DNA from 2 places in the Chromobacterium sp. W521 genome. Region 1 is predicted to be linked to the other one. Evidence: riboswitches for the same ligand, from Rfam matches in the RefSeq annotation. Region 1 holds a riboswitch; the other holds the start of a gene.
The links. Region 1 has a riboswitch for glycine ahead of gcvT (glycine cleavage system aminomethyltransferase GcvT). Riboswitches for the same ligand answer to the same signal wherever they lie in the genome.
Positions count from the first base shown of each region.

Region 2: another riboswitch for glycine. It lies ahead of ACUXV1_RS19810 (trimeric intracellular cation channel family protein); the one in region 1 lies ahead of gcvT (glycine cleavage system aminomethyltransferase GcvT).

Region 1 covers NZ_JBRBAF010000004.1:320,042-327,131, reverse strand. Annotated here, with positions in the region: gene gcvP (aminomethyl-transferring glycine dehydrogenase) at 1-1,445, opposite strand, end outside; gene gcvH (glycine cleavage system protein GcvH) at 1,569-1,955, opposite strand; gene gcvT (glycine cleavage system aminomethyltransferase GcvT) at 2,029-3,117, opposite strand; glycine riboswitch at 3,159-3,255, opposite strand; glycine riboswitch at 3,270-3,361, opposite strand; gene ACUXV1_RS08105 (dihydroxyacetone kinase family protein) at 3,607-5,292, shown strand; gene ACUXV1_RS08100 (M15 family metallopeptidase) at 5,338-6,081, opposite strand; gene ACUXV1_RS08095 (amino acid permease) at 6,221-7,090, opposite strand, start outside.
Region 2 covers NZ_JBRBAF010000014.1:23,778-30,867, forward strand. Annotated here, with positions in the region: gene ACUXV1_RS19790 (aspartate aminotransferase family protein) at 1-107, opposite strand, end outside; partial or broken gene ACUXV1_RS19795 (APC family permease) at 154-1,466, opposite strand; gene ACUXV1_RS19800 (aldehyde dehydrogenase) at 1,628-3,127, opposite strand; gene ACUXV1_RS19805 (helix-turn-helix transcriptional regulator) at 3,293-4,072, shown strand; gene ACUXV1_RS19810 (trimeric intracellular cation channel family protein) at 4,113-4,847, opposite strand; glycine riboswitch at 5,045-5,227, opposite strand; glycine riboswitch at 5,229-5,315, opposite strand; gene ACUXV1_RS19815 (DUF3141 domain-containing protein) at 5,598-7,090, opposite strand, start outside.

The sequences.
Region 1 (7,090 bases):
TAGCGCAGCATCTCGTGCTCGCTATGATGGGTGTTGAACACCGGGTGGCTCATGAAAGCGGATTCGCGCTTCAACCCGGCCGGAATCGCATCGGCAGCCGCGGCGTCCAAGGCGGCGATATCGGCGCTCTTGCCTGTGAAGATTTCAATCAGACGCGCCAGATCGGTTTCAGTGGCCGCCTCGTGGAAAGCTACGCCCAACACATTGCCGCCTGCGCGGCGCAGATTGTAGCCGGCGGCCAAAGCCGCCTGATACACCGCGTCGGCCTTGGGCGCGTCAACTTGCACCGTGTCGAAGAAACGATCGAACACCAGCTTGCCGCCAGCGGCCTTGACCGCGTGCGCGAAAATGGCGGCCAGACGGTGGATGCGAGCCGCGATGCGCTTGACGCCCTCCGGGCCGTGATACACCGCGTACATGCCGGCGATATTGGCCAGAAGCACCTGGCTGGTGCAGATATTGGAGTTGGCTTTTTCGCGGCGGATGTGCTGCTCGCGGGTCTGCAGCGCCATGCGCAGCGCGGTCTTGCCTTTGGCGTCCACCGACACGCCGATGATGCGGCCAGGCGCCGAGCGCTTCATTTCGTCCTTGAACGCGAAATAGGCGGCGTGCGGTCCGCCGAAGCCCATTGGCACGCCAAAGCGCTGAGTGTTGCCGATGGCGACGTCCGCGCCCATCTCGCCCGGGGATTTCAACGCCACCAAGGCCATGATGTCGGCGGCCACCACCGCCACCGCGCCCTTGGCCTTGACCGCGGCGATGTGCGGGGTCAGGTCGATCAAGTCCCCGGCCTCGCCCGGATACTGGAACAAGGCGCCGAAGTATTCGCCCTTGCCCGCCTCTTCCGGGTGGCCCAGCACCAGCTCAAAGCCGAAATACTTGGCGCGGGTCCGCATCACGTCCAGGGTTTGCGGCAGCACGCGGCTGTCCACGAAGAACTGGCCGGACTTGGCCTTGGACACCCGGCGCGCCATCGCCATCGCCTCGGCGGCGGCGGTGGCCTCGTCCAGCAAGGACGCGTTAGCCAGTTCCAGGCCGGTCAGGTCGATCACCATTTGCTGGAAATTCAGCAAGGCTTCGAGACGGCCTTGGGCGATCTCCGCCTGGTATGGGGTGTAAGCGGTATACCAGCCCGGGTTTTCCAGCAGGTTGCGCAAGATCACCGTTGGGGTCAGCACCGGGTAATAACCCTGGCCGATGAAGGATTTGTTGACCACGTTCTTGGCGGCGACAGCCTTCAGCGCGGCCAGCGCCTCGGCTTCCGGCATGGGATCCGGCAGCTCCAGCTTGCGGTTCAGGCGGATGTCGGCCGGCAGCGTCTGCGCCACCAGTTCGTCAATGGAGGCCACGCCGATGGCGGCCAGCATTTGCTCGCGCTCTGCGTCGGACGGGCCGATGTGGCGGGAGATGAATTCTTTGCGGTTGAAAAGTTCGGAGAGAGACATGAGTACGAGACCTTCTGTGCTTGCCGTCCGCGCCGCGGCTTTCGCGGCCAATCGGGTGTTGCTGGATATCCGGGCGAAAAAAACGCCTCGCGGCCAATCAGGACTGCGAGGCGGTTTTCACCATCAGGCGCCAATTTCCTTGGCGTAGGCGGCGGCGTCCATCAGGGCGTCCAGGTCCGCCGGATTCGCCGGCTTGATCTTGAAGAACCAGCCCGCCCCGTAGGGTTCGCTATTGGCCAGTTCCGGTTCGGCTTCCAGTTCCTCGTTGATGGCCAGCACTTCGCCGGCAACCGGACAGTAAATGTCGGAAGCGGCCTTCACCGATTCCACCACGCCGGCCTGCTCTTCCTTGGCCAGCTTGGCGCCCACTTTCGGCAGCTCGACGAAAACGATGTCGCCCAGCAATTCTTGAGCATGCTCGGTAATGCCCACGGTCACGGAACCGTCAGCTTCCAGACACAGCCATTCGTGGCTTTCAACGTATTTGAGTTCGGCGGGGATGTTGCTCATGAGTGTCTCCAGTCAAATCCAGGTCTTAACGATTATTCCCGGCCGCGTCGCGCGGCCTGCCTGAGCAATCGGCTCAGGCGAAAACTTTCTTGCCGTTGCGCACGAAAGGCATCTTGACCACGCGCACTTCGGTCAAGGTGCCGCGCAGGTCCACCAGCGCCTTGTCGCCTGTGCCTGCCGGCACGCGCGCGATCGCGATGGAATGCTTGAGCGTGGGCGAGAAGGTTCCGCTGGTGATCACCCCTTCGCCCACCCCTTCCACCACTACTTTCAGACCTTCGCGCAGCACGCCGCGCCCTTCCAGTACCAGGCCCACTTGCTTGGTCTTCACGCCGGCGGCTTTCTGCGCCTCTAGCGCCTTGCGGCCGATGAAGTCGCGCTCAGCCGGTTCCCAGGCGATGGTCCAACCCATGCCGGCTTCCAGCGGGGAAACGGTTTCGTCCATATCGTGGCCGTACAGATTCATGCCGGCCTCCAGCCGCAGGGTGTCGCGCGCGCCCAGACCGATGGGCGCCACGCCGGCGGCCTGCAATTGTTGGAAGAAAGCGGCGGCTTCAACGCCGGGCAGCATCACTTCCAGGCCGTCTTCGCCGGTATAGCCGGTGCGGGCATAGAACCAGTCTCCTGCCGGCTGGCCTTGAAACGGTTTCAAGTTCTGGATGACGGCGGCGAGCTCGGGCTTGACCGAACAGACCTTGGCGATGGCTTGCGGGCCTTGCACCGCCAAGATGGACAGATCGCGTCTTACTTTGATGTCGACGTTGAAGTCCGCCTTGTGCCCTTCCATCCAGGCCAGATCCTTGTCGGTGGTGCCCGCGTTGACCACCATGCGATAGCCGTAGGAGGTCAGGTAGACGATCAGATCGTCCACCACGGTGCCGTCGGGCGTGAGCATGCCGGAATACAGCGCCTTGCCTTCGAAGCCCAGCTTGGCCACGTCGTTGGCGATCAGCCGCTGGAGCCAGGCCTTGGCGTCCGGCCCGCTGATGTCCAGCACCGTCATATGGGAAACGTCGAACATGCCGGCGTCGCTGCGCACGATTTCATGTTCTTTTAGTTGGGAGCCGTAATGGATGGGCATTTCCCAGCCGGCGAAATCGACCATCTTGGCGCCGGCGGCGATGTGGGATTCAAACAGGGGGGTGCGTTTCGGGGCCGTCATTGGTGCGTCCTTAGCAAAAGCGTGTAGTGTTGCTCTATTCCCTACACCCCTCTGTCCCTGCACCTGAGATTTTCCGGCCTTGCGACCGTTAGCCCCTTCGGTGGGCATCCGTGGACGCCGCTCTCCAGATTCGGCGAACTGGCTGCGGCCAGTCCGATAATGCAGTCCTTTTGCCTGAGCGATTGCGGGTGCGCTTGCGCCTTCGGCGGTGGCGCGGACGGCCACTCTCTCCTGCATGACGTGCCAGATTATGGTTGCTGGACCGGGCCTTGGCAAGCCGTGTTTATCTTCAACTTAAACAATGACTTAAAATATTCGAAACCGCAAATCATTGAACGGATATTGCTTCGTTTAAGATCGATTACGAACACATTTCACTTCGTTATCGATCACGCAATCGACAAATTCCCCCTCCAAGCAAAGCTGATCGTAAGATGACATCCATCTTTACCCAGCACGAGCTCTATCCGATATGGAAAGGAAACCGCGATGCGAAAACTAATCAACGATCCGCGCCATGTGGCGCGGGAAATGCTGGAAGGCCTGGCCGACACCCTGCCCGGCCTGGCCCTGCTCGAAGAGGAAAACGTCTTGCTGCGCGCGGATCTTCCGGCTGACGGTCAGCTCGACAAAGTGGCGCTGATCTCCGGCGGCGGCAGCGGCCACGAGCCCGCCCACGCCGGCTACATCGGCCACGGCATGCTGGACGCCGCCGCAGTGGGCGACGTATTCACCTCGCCCAGCGTAGACACCGTGCTGGCGGCGATCCGCGCCGTCGCCGGCCCTAAAGGCGTACTGCTCATCATCAAAAACTACACCGGCGACCGGCTAAACTTTGGCCTGGCGGCGGAGCTGGCCCGTGCCGAGGGCATTGCCGTCGACAGCGTGGTGGTGGCCGACGATGTAGCGCTTCGCGACACCGTGGAGCCGGCGCGCCGTCGCGGCATCGCCGGCACCGTGCTGGTGCACAAGATTGCCGGCGCGGTTGCCGCCAGCGGCGCCAGCCTGGCCGAGGTCGCGGCCGCGGCGCGGCAGGCGGCGGAACAGGTGGCCACCATGGGCGTGGCGCTGGGCGCCTGCACCGTGCCGGCAACCGGCCGCCCCGGCTTTCAACTGGACGACGACGAAGTAGAGTTGGGGCTGGGCATTCACGGCGAAGCCGGCGTACGCCGCGTGCCGCGCCAATCCGCCGACGCCTTGTGCGCGACGCTGCTCGACGCCATTGTCAGGGACCGCGGTTGGCAGGCCGGCCAACGGGTGGCAATGCTGGTCAACGGCCTGGGCGGCACTCCGCCGATGGAGCTCGCCATCGTGGCGCGCAGCGCGCTGGCCTCGGCGCGACGGCTCGGCTTGCATGTGGAACGGCTATGGAGCGGTAATTTCATGACCGCGCTGGAAATGCCGGGCTGCTCGCTGTCGCTGCTGGCGCTGGATGAGCAGCGCCTCGGCTGGCTGGATCAAGCCACCCAGGCTCCGGCCTGGCCCGGCTCCGGCTTTCTGCCGGCGCGACGCCAGCTGCGGCCGGCGCCGCCGCGCGCGGCAGCAGAAGCCCTCTCCACCGCCAAAGCCGACCCCCAGCTGCGCGCCGCGGCTTGGGCCGCGGCCAAGGCGCTGGACGCCGCCGAACCGCTGTTGACTGAACTGGACGGAGCGGCAGGCGACGGCGATCTGGGCGTCAGCATGCAGCGCGGCGCGGCGGCGATCCGCGCTTTGCCGGACAGCGCCTGGAGCGATCCGGCCACGGCGCTGCGCACCGTCAGCCAGGCCTTGCGCCAGGCCATCGCCGGTAGCTCCGGCCCGTTCTACTCGACAGCCCTGCTGCGCGCGGCGCGGCGGCTGGACTCATCGAACGCGCCCAGCCCGCTCGACTGGGCCGCGGCGTTCAAGGACGGCGTCGCCGCCATCGCGGAACTGGGCGGCGCGCAGGTGGGCGACCGCACCATGCTGGATACCTTAACGCCAGCCGCCAACGCTTTCGAAGCCGCTCTGAACGACGGCCAAAGTCCAAACGCGGCGTGGCGTTCCGCGCTGGAGGCGGCGGAACGCGGCTGCGCGGCCACCGCCGCCATGCGGCCGCGCTTGGGACGGGCCAGCTATCTGGGCGAACGAGCGCTAGGCGTGCCCGACGCGGGGGCCAGCGCCGCGCTGGTCTGGTTGAAGGCGCTGGCCGGCTAGCGCTTGACGATGCGGCCGCCGCAAGCACGCGGCGGCCGCGTCAAATCAGGACGGCTCCAGCTCCATGGACGGGTAAACCCAGTCCACGCCCAAAGCCTGCCCCCACAGGCAGTCGCCCAAGTCGTAATGCCACCATTCCTCGGCATAATTGCTGAAACCGGACTGTTTCATCAGATTGAACAAGACGCGGCGATTGTGACGCACCGCCAACCATCGCTCGGACGAAAAGCCCTGCGCGGGATCGTGCGGCGCTTCGAAGTAGTCGGTGCGCGACGCCGGCTCGGCCGCGTCGAAGGCGGTGCCGAAATCGCAGATCTCCCCGGTATCCCGCCGGCAGATCGCCAGATCAATCGCGCCGCCCGAATTGTGCGGCAGCACCGCGAAACGGGCGGTATCGTCGGGATGGGCGGCAAACAAGCGCGCCTGCCGCTCCACCGCCGCCGCGTCCCAATCCGGATGCGCGGCGCGCACCTCGTCCAACACCATTTGAAATAGATCGGCCTGGGTCTCGCGGCTGCGGTAAGCGTCGAACAACAACAGGCCGTAATCCGGGGCCAGCCGCGCCGCCGCCTCGCACAAGCGGCGCGCAACAAAGGCCCGTGCCGAAATTCGCTCGGCGCAGCCTTTGCGGCCGGCAAGGTAATAGCTGTTTTCCGGAAACAAACCGTCCGCGCGCTCCAGCGCGCAAGGCTCGTTTTCCTCCCGCATCCGCGCCAGCGTTAACGCGTCCGGCATCGGGTAAGCGAAATCGATGGCGACAAGCAGGCTATCGACGGCGGCTATCCTCATTGCAACTCCCAGTCTGAAACCAAAGCGCCCAAGTAAGCCACCAGCCAGCGGCATAGGCAAGTCCATTTCGCCATGACAATAGCCTTGATCCCAAAGAAAACGCGGCCGAGGCCGCGTGTCGGATCCTGCGCCGCCTCGCTCACGAAGGGTCGGCGTAACGTTCCTTCACTTGCCAGACATAAACCGGCAGGCCCAGCAGCAGCAGGATCATGCCCCACATCACGATGTCGGCTCCGGAGCCGTATAAAGCCCACACCGAATAGGCGAAGCCCACGCCGGCGAAGCACAGCGGTGCCAGGTAGTCCTTGCGCTGGAACTGCTGGGGGCGCATCAGCATGATGGCCAGCAACGCCATTGAGCAAAACGCGTAAGGCAGCAAGGTAGTGGCGGTGGCCAGCAGAATAATGAACTCGAAAATTTTGACGCCGCCGTCGCCCCCGGCGTATTTCATCGCCATCAGCACCGTCACCAAGCCGCTGGACAACAACAGGCCGAAAATAGGCACGCCTTGCGGGTTCATCTGAGCAAAGCGGCGGGGAAACAGGCCGTCGTGCGCGGCGGCGGCCGGCACATGTGCCTGCATCAAGCTCCAGCCGTTCAGCGCGCCGAAGCAGGAGACAATGGCGCCGAAACCCACCAGATAGTAGCCCCAATCGCCCCACATCAACCTGGCTGCGTCGGCGAACGGCGCCTGCGAGGCCGCCAGCATCGCCGGCGGCATCAAGCCCATCAAGGCCACCGTGGACAAGATGTAGAGCACCGTGGCGATCAGGGTGCCCAGCACCGTGGCGCGCGGAATGGTTTTTTCCGGCGCGATCACGTCGCCCGCCGGCACCGACGCCGACTCCAGCCCCAGAAAAGCCCACAGGGTCAGCGCCATGGTGGCGGACACCGAACTGAGCAGGGGCTTGTCGTGAGGGTTGAACACGATGTTGTCCGGCTGCAAATGGAAAAACCCGAAGAAAGTGACAGCGGCCAACGGCAACAGCTTGAGCAAGGTGGTCGTCAC
Region 2 (7,090 bases), on a different contig from region 1:
CCTTCCTGGTTCAGGGCTTTCTGGTCGAGAAAGGCGTTGATGTGGTGGGTGGCGTCTAGTTGCTGGTAGTCGCGGGTGCTGCGGCGGGGCATGGCGGTCGTGTTCATGCTGGTCTCCTGATGAGGAATGCTCCGGGCTGAGCCCGGCTTTCGGTTATTGGCGGGTCAGTGCCTGGTCCAGTGATTCCGGGCTGAACAGCGGTTTGCGCATCACCAGCTTGATCCACAGGACGGCGATCAAGGACACGATGCCGAGCACGATACCGGCGCTGGCGAAGATAGCGACGCTCATGTCCGGACTGGGAGACACGTGGTAAATGGCGATCAGCATGCCAACGATGCCCAGGCATTGCGGCAGTGGGTAGAACGGGGTTTTGAAGGGGCGATCCAGTTTGGGGTAGCGGCGGCGCAGGGCTATCACGTCCAGGTGGCAGATAATGTAGGCCAGGAGCCAGGCGATGGCCGCCGCCAGCAACAGCCGGCCGATGGTGTCAGGGTCGTCGCCCATCAGCAGCACCGGCGCGCCGGTGATCAGGGCGACGAACAGCACGGCCACCCATGGGGTGCGGTAGCGCCGGCTCAGCTGTTTGAACTGGGGAAAGACCTGGCCGTTGCGCGCCATGCCGTACAGCATGCGCGGCACTGCCGCCAAGGAGCTGTTGAGAGTGCTGCAGGTGGCGGTGAAGGCGATGACCACCACCGTCAGCTTGCCGGTCTGGCCCAGCAGCGCGGTGGCGTATTCGAGGTGTGGCAGCGGTGCGCCAGTCAGGGTGGCGCGCGGCAGGTGATAGAGCGCGCCCACGCAGTACAGGGCGATGGTGATGAAGATCACGCTGAGGCCCAGCATCATCGCCAGCGGGATATTGCGTTCTGGGCGGCGGGTTTCCTCCACCAGCGGGCAGGTGAACTCTGCGCCGACAAACCCCAGATCGCCAGTGCTCCCAGCGTCAGCACGCCAACGCCCAGAGGGTTCCAGTCGCTATTGGCGGCCTGGGCAAGGGCGGGAGGGCCGTCGCCGCTCAGTGCGGTGGTCCCCAGCGCCAGCAGCGCGATGATCATCACCAGTGTCAGCGCCGATTGCAGGCGGGCGAACACATCGATGCCCAGCAGATTGAGCAGGGTGAAGATCAGCAACACGCCGTAGGCGACGCTGTTGAGGGGAAAGACGCCGGGGTAGACCTGGTTGACAATGCGGTCCAGCAGCAGGAGCTCAGCCGACAGGGCGAACATGGCCACCACCACATAGCCGGAAAAGGTGGCCAGGATGGCGGGGAACTGTCCCAGGGCCACTTCGGTATAGCTGCTGAGGCTGCCTGCGCGGGGAATCATCAACGCCAGCTCGGAGAAGGATACGGCGTAGCAGAGCGCCAGCAGGAAAGCCATGCTCAGCGGGATCAGAAATCCGATGCCGGCCATGCCGGCGCCTTGCAGCATCAGTACCATGACGCCTTGGGACACAACGAGGCCGATGGCGACGGCGAGCAGCGGGGGGAGCCCGAGGCTGGCGCGAAAGGGGGCGGAGGAGCGGGCGGCGGCCCGCGGCGGAGCAAGGTGGGCTTGCGGCTTGTGCATGGTGTGTCTCCTAATTGTCTTGTTGTGGTGACTCCGGGACGGCCGGTCTCAGGCGGCTACTCGTTTTGTAATTGCACCCAGGTGGTTTTGAGGTGGGTGTAGTGGTCGATGGCGTGGAGCGAGAGGTCGCGGCCAAAGCCGGACTGTTTGCAGCCGCCAAACGGCAAACCGGGATCCAGGGCGTCCACGGTATTGACTGAGACGGTGCCGGCGCGTAGCCGACGCGCAAGACGATGGGCGCGCGACAGGTCCCGGGTCCAGACCGAGGCGGCCAGCCCGTAACGGCTGTCGTTGGCGATGGCTACGGCCTCGGTCTCGGTGTCGAAGGGAATGACGGCCAACACCGGGCCGAAGACCTCCTCGCGCGCCAGCGCCATGTCCGGCCGGACCTCGGTGAAGATGGTGGGGCGGATGTAGCAATCGCTGCCGTCTATGCTGAAGCGCTCGCCCCCGCAGAGCAGGCGCGCGCCTTGGCGGCGGGCTTTGTCGATGTGATCCATGATGCGCCCGGCCTGGCGGGCGTCGACGATACTGCCGCTGCGCGTGGCTGGGTCTAGGGGATTACCGGGTTGCAGGGCGTTCGCCTCGCTCAGCAAGCGTTCCAGAAAATCGTCCGCAATGGAGCGTTGCAGCAAGAGGCGGGAATTGGCGGAGCACACCTGGCCCTGGTTGAAGAAAATGCCGAAGGCCGCGTGTCGGGCGGCGGCGTCCAGATCGCAGTCGTCGAATACCAGATTGGGGCTTTTGCCGCCGCATTCCAACGCGACTCTTTTCATATTGGAGTCCGCCGCGTAGCGCAGGAAAGCTTTGCCCACTTCGGTGGAGCCGGTAAAACTCAGGCTATCCACGTCCGGGTGCAGGCCTAGCGGCCGGCCCACCTCTTCACCAAAGCCTGGCAGCACGTTCAGCACCCCGTCCGGCAGGCCGGCCTCGCGCGCCAGTTGGGCCAGACGCAATGCCGACAGCGGCGATTGCTCGGCCGGCTTCAGGATGACGCTATTGCCGGCCATCAGCGCCGGCGCCAGCTTCCACGCGGCCATGTCCAGCGGGAAATTCCACGGGATCACCGCCGCCGCCACGCCCAGCGGTTCGCGGGTGACCAGGGCCAGCGCGTTATCCGCCCCGGGGGCTACCTCGCCGTACAGCTTGTCGGCGGCTTCGGCGTACCAGTCGAACACGCCGGCGGCGCCCGGCACATCGATATTGCGCGCATCCGCGATGGGTTTGCCGATGTCCAGACAGTCCAACAAGGCCAGTTCGTCGGCGTGCTCGCGTATCAGCGCGGCCAGTTTTTGGAGCAGGGCCTTGCGTTGGCGCGGGTGGCGGCGCGACCAGGCGCCGGATTCGAAGCTGGCGCGGGCGGCCCGCACCGCCAGTTCAACATCCGCCTCGCCGCAGCGGGCGATTTCGGCCAACGGCCGGCCGCTGACCGGGCTGGTGTCGGTGAAGGTGCGTTGGTCTGTGGCAGGGACGAACTGGCCATTGATGAAGGCCTGGCACGGCGGGTGCAAATCGGCGGCGCGGCGTTGCCAGTAGGACAGATCTTGCAAGGGCATGGCGATCACTCCTATTCAACCAGCGCGACGAGTGGAGAGGGGTGTTCACATGGTGGCTGGTCTTGTCGCGCAAGGTGAAGCCATACTAGTCAGCCCCTTTCGCGGTGGATATCACGCGAAAGCGTTAGGGCCGTGGGTAAAACTAACCTGATCGAGGTAGCTGGCATGCAGCTGAATGTGGCGGACTTGGTTTTTCACCAGCAATTGGGACGTTTGCTGGGGTGCGTCGACAATGCGGCCTTTTGGCAGCAACTGGCCGCGTTTCTGCGAGAACACCTGAGTTTCGATACCTGGGTGGTGTTGCTGTTTCGCCAGGAGGCCCCGCCCTTGGTGCTGGCGGATCACGCGGCGAATTACGCTCATGACGATCTGTTCGCCGACTACAGGCGTGGCCTCTATCTGCTGGACCCGTTTTACGGCTTTGCGCTGAAGTGTCCGGCGGCTGGCGTGTACCGGCTGGACGAGGTGGCACCGGACCGTTTCAGGGAAACGGAATACTTTCGGCGTTACTTTTCGCGCAATGTGGTGGCGGATGAAATCCAGTTCCTGCAAGCGCTGCCGGAGGGGGTGCTGTCCCTGTCGCTGGGCTGCAAGCATCGCTTCAGCGAGCAAGATCTGGGCGTCTGCAATCTGTTTGCTCCCTGGTTGCTGCCCTTGTCACGGCTGGCCGCGCGTCTGGACGAAGGGCGGCATCAGCCGGCTGCGAACCCGGGCAGGCAGAGCCGCCGGCAGTGGGAGGAGGCGCTGCGCTCGCAGGGTTCCTCGCCGCTGACCAAGCGCGAGGTGGAAGTGGCCTTGCTGATACTCGGCGGCCACTCTACCAAGGGCGTGGCGCGTGAACTGGGCATTTCACTGGAAACGGCCAAGGTGCATCGTCGCCATCTGTACGCCAAGCTGGGCGTTTCCAGCCAGGCGGCCTTGTTCCTGCTGCTGGCGGATATTTGATCCCGATGCCGTGGCGTAGCGGTGAAACAGCTAGGGTTAGTTAATGCAGGTCGTGCCGGTACATGAACACCGGCAGCCGCCATTCGCGCCAGATGGCGGCCAGGCGGATAGTGAGGCCGACGGCGAAGCTGGCCAGCACGTTGAGATCATGCGGCACGCCCAGCTTGATCAGGCCCAAGTAGAGCAGGGCCACGGCGAAGGAGACGCTGGCGTACAGTTCCTGACGGAAGACCACGGGCACGCGGTTGCACAGCACGTCGCGCAGGATGCCGCCGGCAATGCCGGTGATCATGCCGGCCATCACCACCACTACCGGATGGTAGTCCATGGACTGGGCCACGCCGCAGCCTATGATGGTGAAGGCGATCAGGCCCAGCGCGTCCAGCACCAGGAAGACGCGGCTGAGGCGCTTCATGTAGCGGGCCACGAACACGGCGGCCAAGCCGCCGGCAATGACGAGGCCGACGTATTCCGGGTGTTGGGTCCAGCCTATCGGGTATCGGCCCAGCACGATATCGCGCACGGTGCCGCCGCCCAGGGCGGTGAGGAAGGCGATGACGGTGACGCCGAAGATGTCCATATTGCGGCGGCCGGCCGCCAGCGCGCCAGTCATCGCTTCCGCGGTGATGGCGATCAGATAGATCAGGGTAAGCATGTAGTTGCAGTGGTCAAACAGGCTGGCGCCGAGGTGAGCGGCGAAGCCGGGTGGGAAAATAGGTTGGCAATGGGCGGGCCATGCCAGGTGGCGCACAGCCTGGGCAAGCGTTTCGAACACGGGTTTTCCTTGAGAGCTGGTGCACGATCTGCTGCGCTTCGCGAGACGCTGCGGCTATCGCTTCGAAATGCTCATGTACCAGGAGTACATTCCGCTTTCTCAGCTGTTTTCGCCTTGTCTCGTCCTTGCTCGCGAGATCGTGAACACGTTCTGAGCATGGCCGGCGAGCCGCGCATGAGCGCGGCGTTGCCGGCATTGCCTCTCCCCTTGTCCTTTTACCTGAGAGTTAGATGACGGGCGCTGCCTGTGTGCGGGCTTTGCCGGGCGTCACTTGCCCCTTCGGTGGGCGGCTAAGGGCCGGTTGCATAATCTGACGCGCTGTCGCTGAAGCGTAGCAGATGATGAACGGGCGCTTAGGGCCTCTCTCCAATCGGCTGGTATCCATGGGCTGCGGTACTGTGGCCTGAGCGATTATGGGAGTTTGCGTCTTCGGCGGGGGCGTATGCCCCTCTCTCCCGCAGCAGGCAAGGATATTAGCGTTTGCTGTATTGTTCAGTCAACGACTGTATACATGGGGGAAGGCAAAAATGTTGCAGTGCGCCATCTTCACGAAAACGCTCGGACGGCGGCTTGGCTGTCCGGGCGTTTTTGCGCTGGCTGGTTCTTAGAACCTGTTTACGATCTGCTGCGCTTCGTGAAGCGTTGCACTGTGAGTACAAGCTCAAAATGCTCATGTACCACTCGTGCATTCCGCTTTTTCGCTCGTTTTCGCCTTGTCTCGCTCTTGCTCGCGAGACCGTGAACAGGCTCTTAGTTGCTAGGCGTCTTGGGCTTGGCCGCGCCGTTGCCGGCGGCGGGTTTGCGCGTGGCCGGGGCTTTGGCGGCAGGCGCTTTGGCGGTTTTGGCCGCCGTGGGTTTGCTTGAGGCCGGCTTGGCCGCAACCGGCGTGCTGCTGGCGGTTTTGGCGGCGGCGCTGGGCTTGTCGGCGGTCGCTGGTTTGGCTGCGGACTTGGCGACAGACGCTTTGGCGGTTTTGGCCGCCTTGGGCTTGCCTGAAGCCGGCTTGGCCGCAACCGGCGTGTTGCTGGCGGTTGTGGCGGCGCTGGGTTTGTCGGCAGCCCTTGCTTTGGCCGGGGCTTTGGCGACCGCTTTCCTGGCCGGCGCGCTGGCCTTGACGGCGGGGGCCGGAGCGGGAGCGGCTGCGGTTGCCGCTATTGGCTCGGTGGGCGGAAGGATGGCCGGGGCCGCCGGCGAGCGGGTGTCCAGTTGCAGCGCGTGGGCCACTTGGTCCAGCCGCTGTTGTTGTTCCGGAGCGATGTCGCCGCTGAGCGCCAGCAGTTCGTGCGCCAGCTGCCAGGCTTGGCGGCGGCGGTGCTCTTCCGGCAGCAGCTTGGGCAGGCCGGCCAGCGCGCGGGCTTCGTCCAGCCGCACCAGGAAGACTTGCTTGCGGGCGATTTCTTTCAGCTGCATCAGGGTCAGCGGGTATTCGTGGCGGATGTCGCGCATGATGCGACGGATGGCGTTGAACGGGCGCTCGTCTATGATGCCGCGGCCGATCGCCACGTAGGTGAGCAAGCGCACGAAGCCGTCTGCCAAGGTGCCGGTTTCGTAGGCGGGGTCCAGCGTTTGGCGCTTGAGTTGCAGCCGTTCCCGTTTCTCCCAGCTGTCGCAGCGGGCGGCGCGGGCTTCGCGGGCCGGCTGGACGCCCACGATGGAGGCCAGCCACGGGGATTCGTACACGGCTTTGAAGCAGTGTTCGGTGGCGGCGTCGCGCAGGTCGCGGTAGCGGTCAAGGCTTTGCGCCATCCAGCCGGACCATTGTTCTTGCAGCCGCCACAGCGGGTTGTCCACGCTCACGGGGTGGCGATGGGCGCGCACGTATTCGGCGGCGGGCTTGAGCCAGCTGAGCCAGGGGTTGAGCGGGGAGATCAGCGTGCGTTCCAGCCGAGCCGGGTTGAGCTGGCGCTGGCATTGGGCGCTGGCTTCGCTGCTGACGGCCTGGAGCACGGGGGAGATGAAGCGGTTGTAAATGCCTTGGTTGATCTCGGAGACGCGGCGCACCACTTCAAAGGCTTGCTCGTCTTCGCGGCCGTCGTCCAGGGCCAGGATGTCGGCCACTTCGCGCGCTTCAAAACGGATAATGTAGCGGCCTTTGATGTATTCCTGACCGGGGGTGCCGGGGGCCACGTCTTCGATGATGGCTTCGTACAGGCCGGGGGCCAGCACGTCGATCAGGTCCAGCGCGCTGGCGAATTCGCTGTGTTCGCGATTGGCGATGCCGGCGGAGACGAAGATGCCGAGGT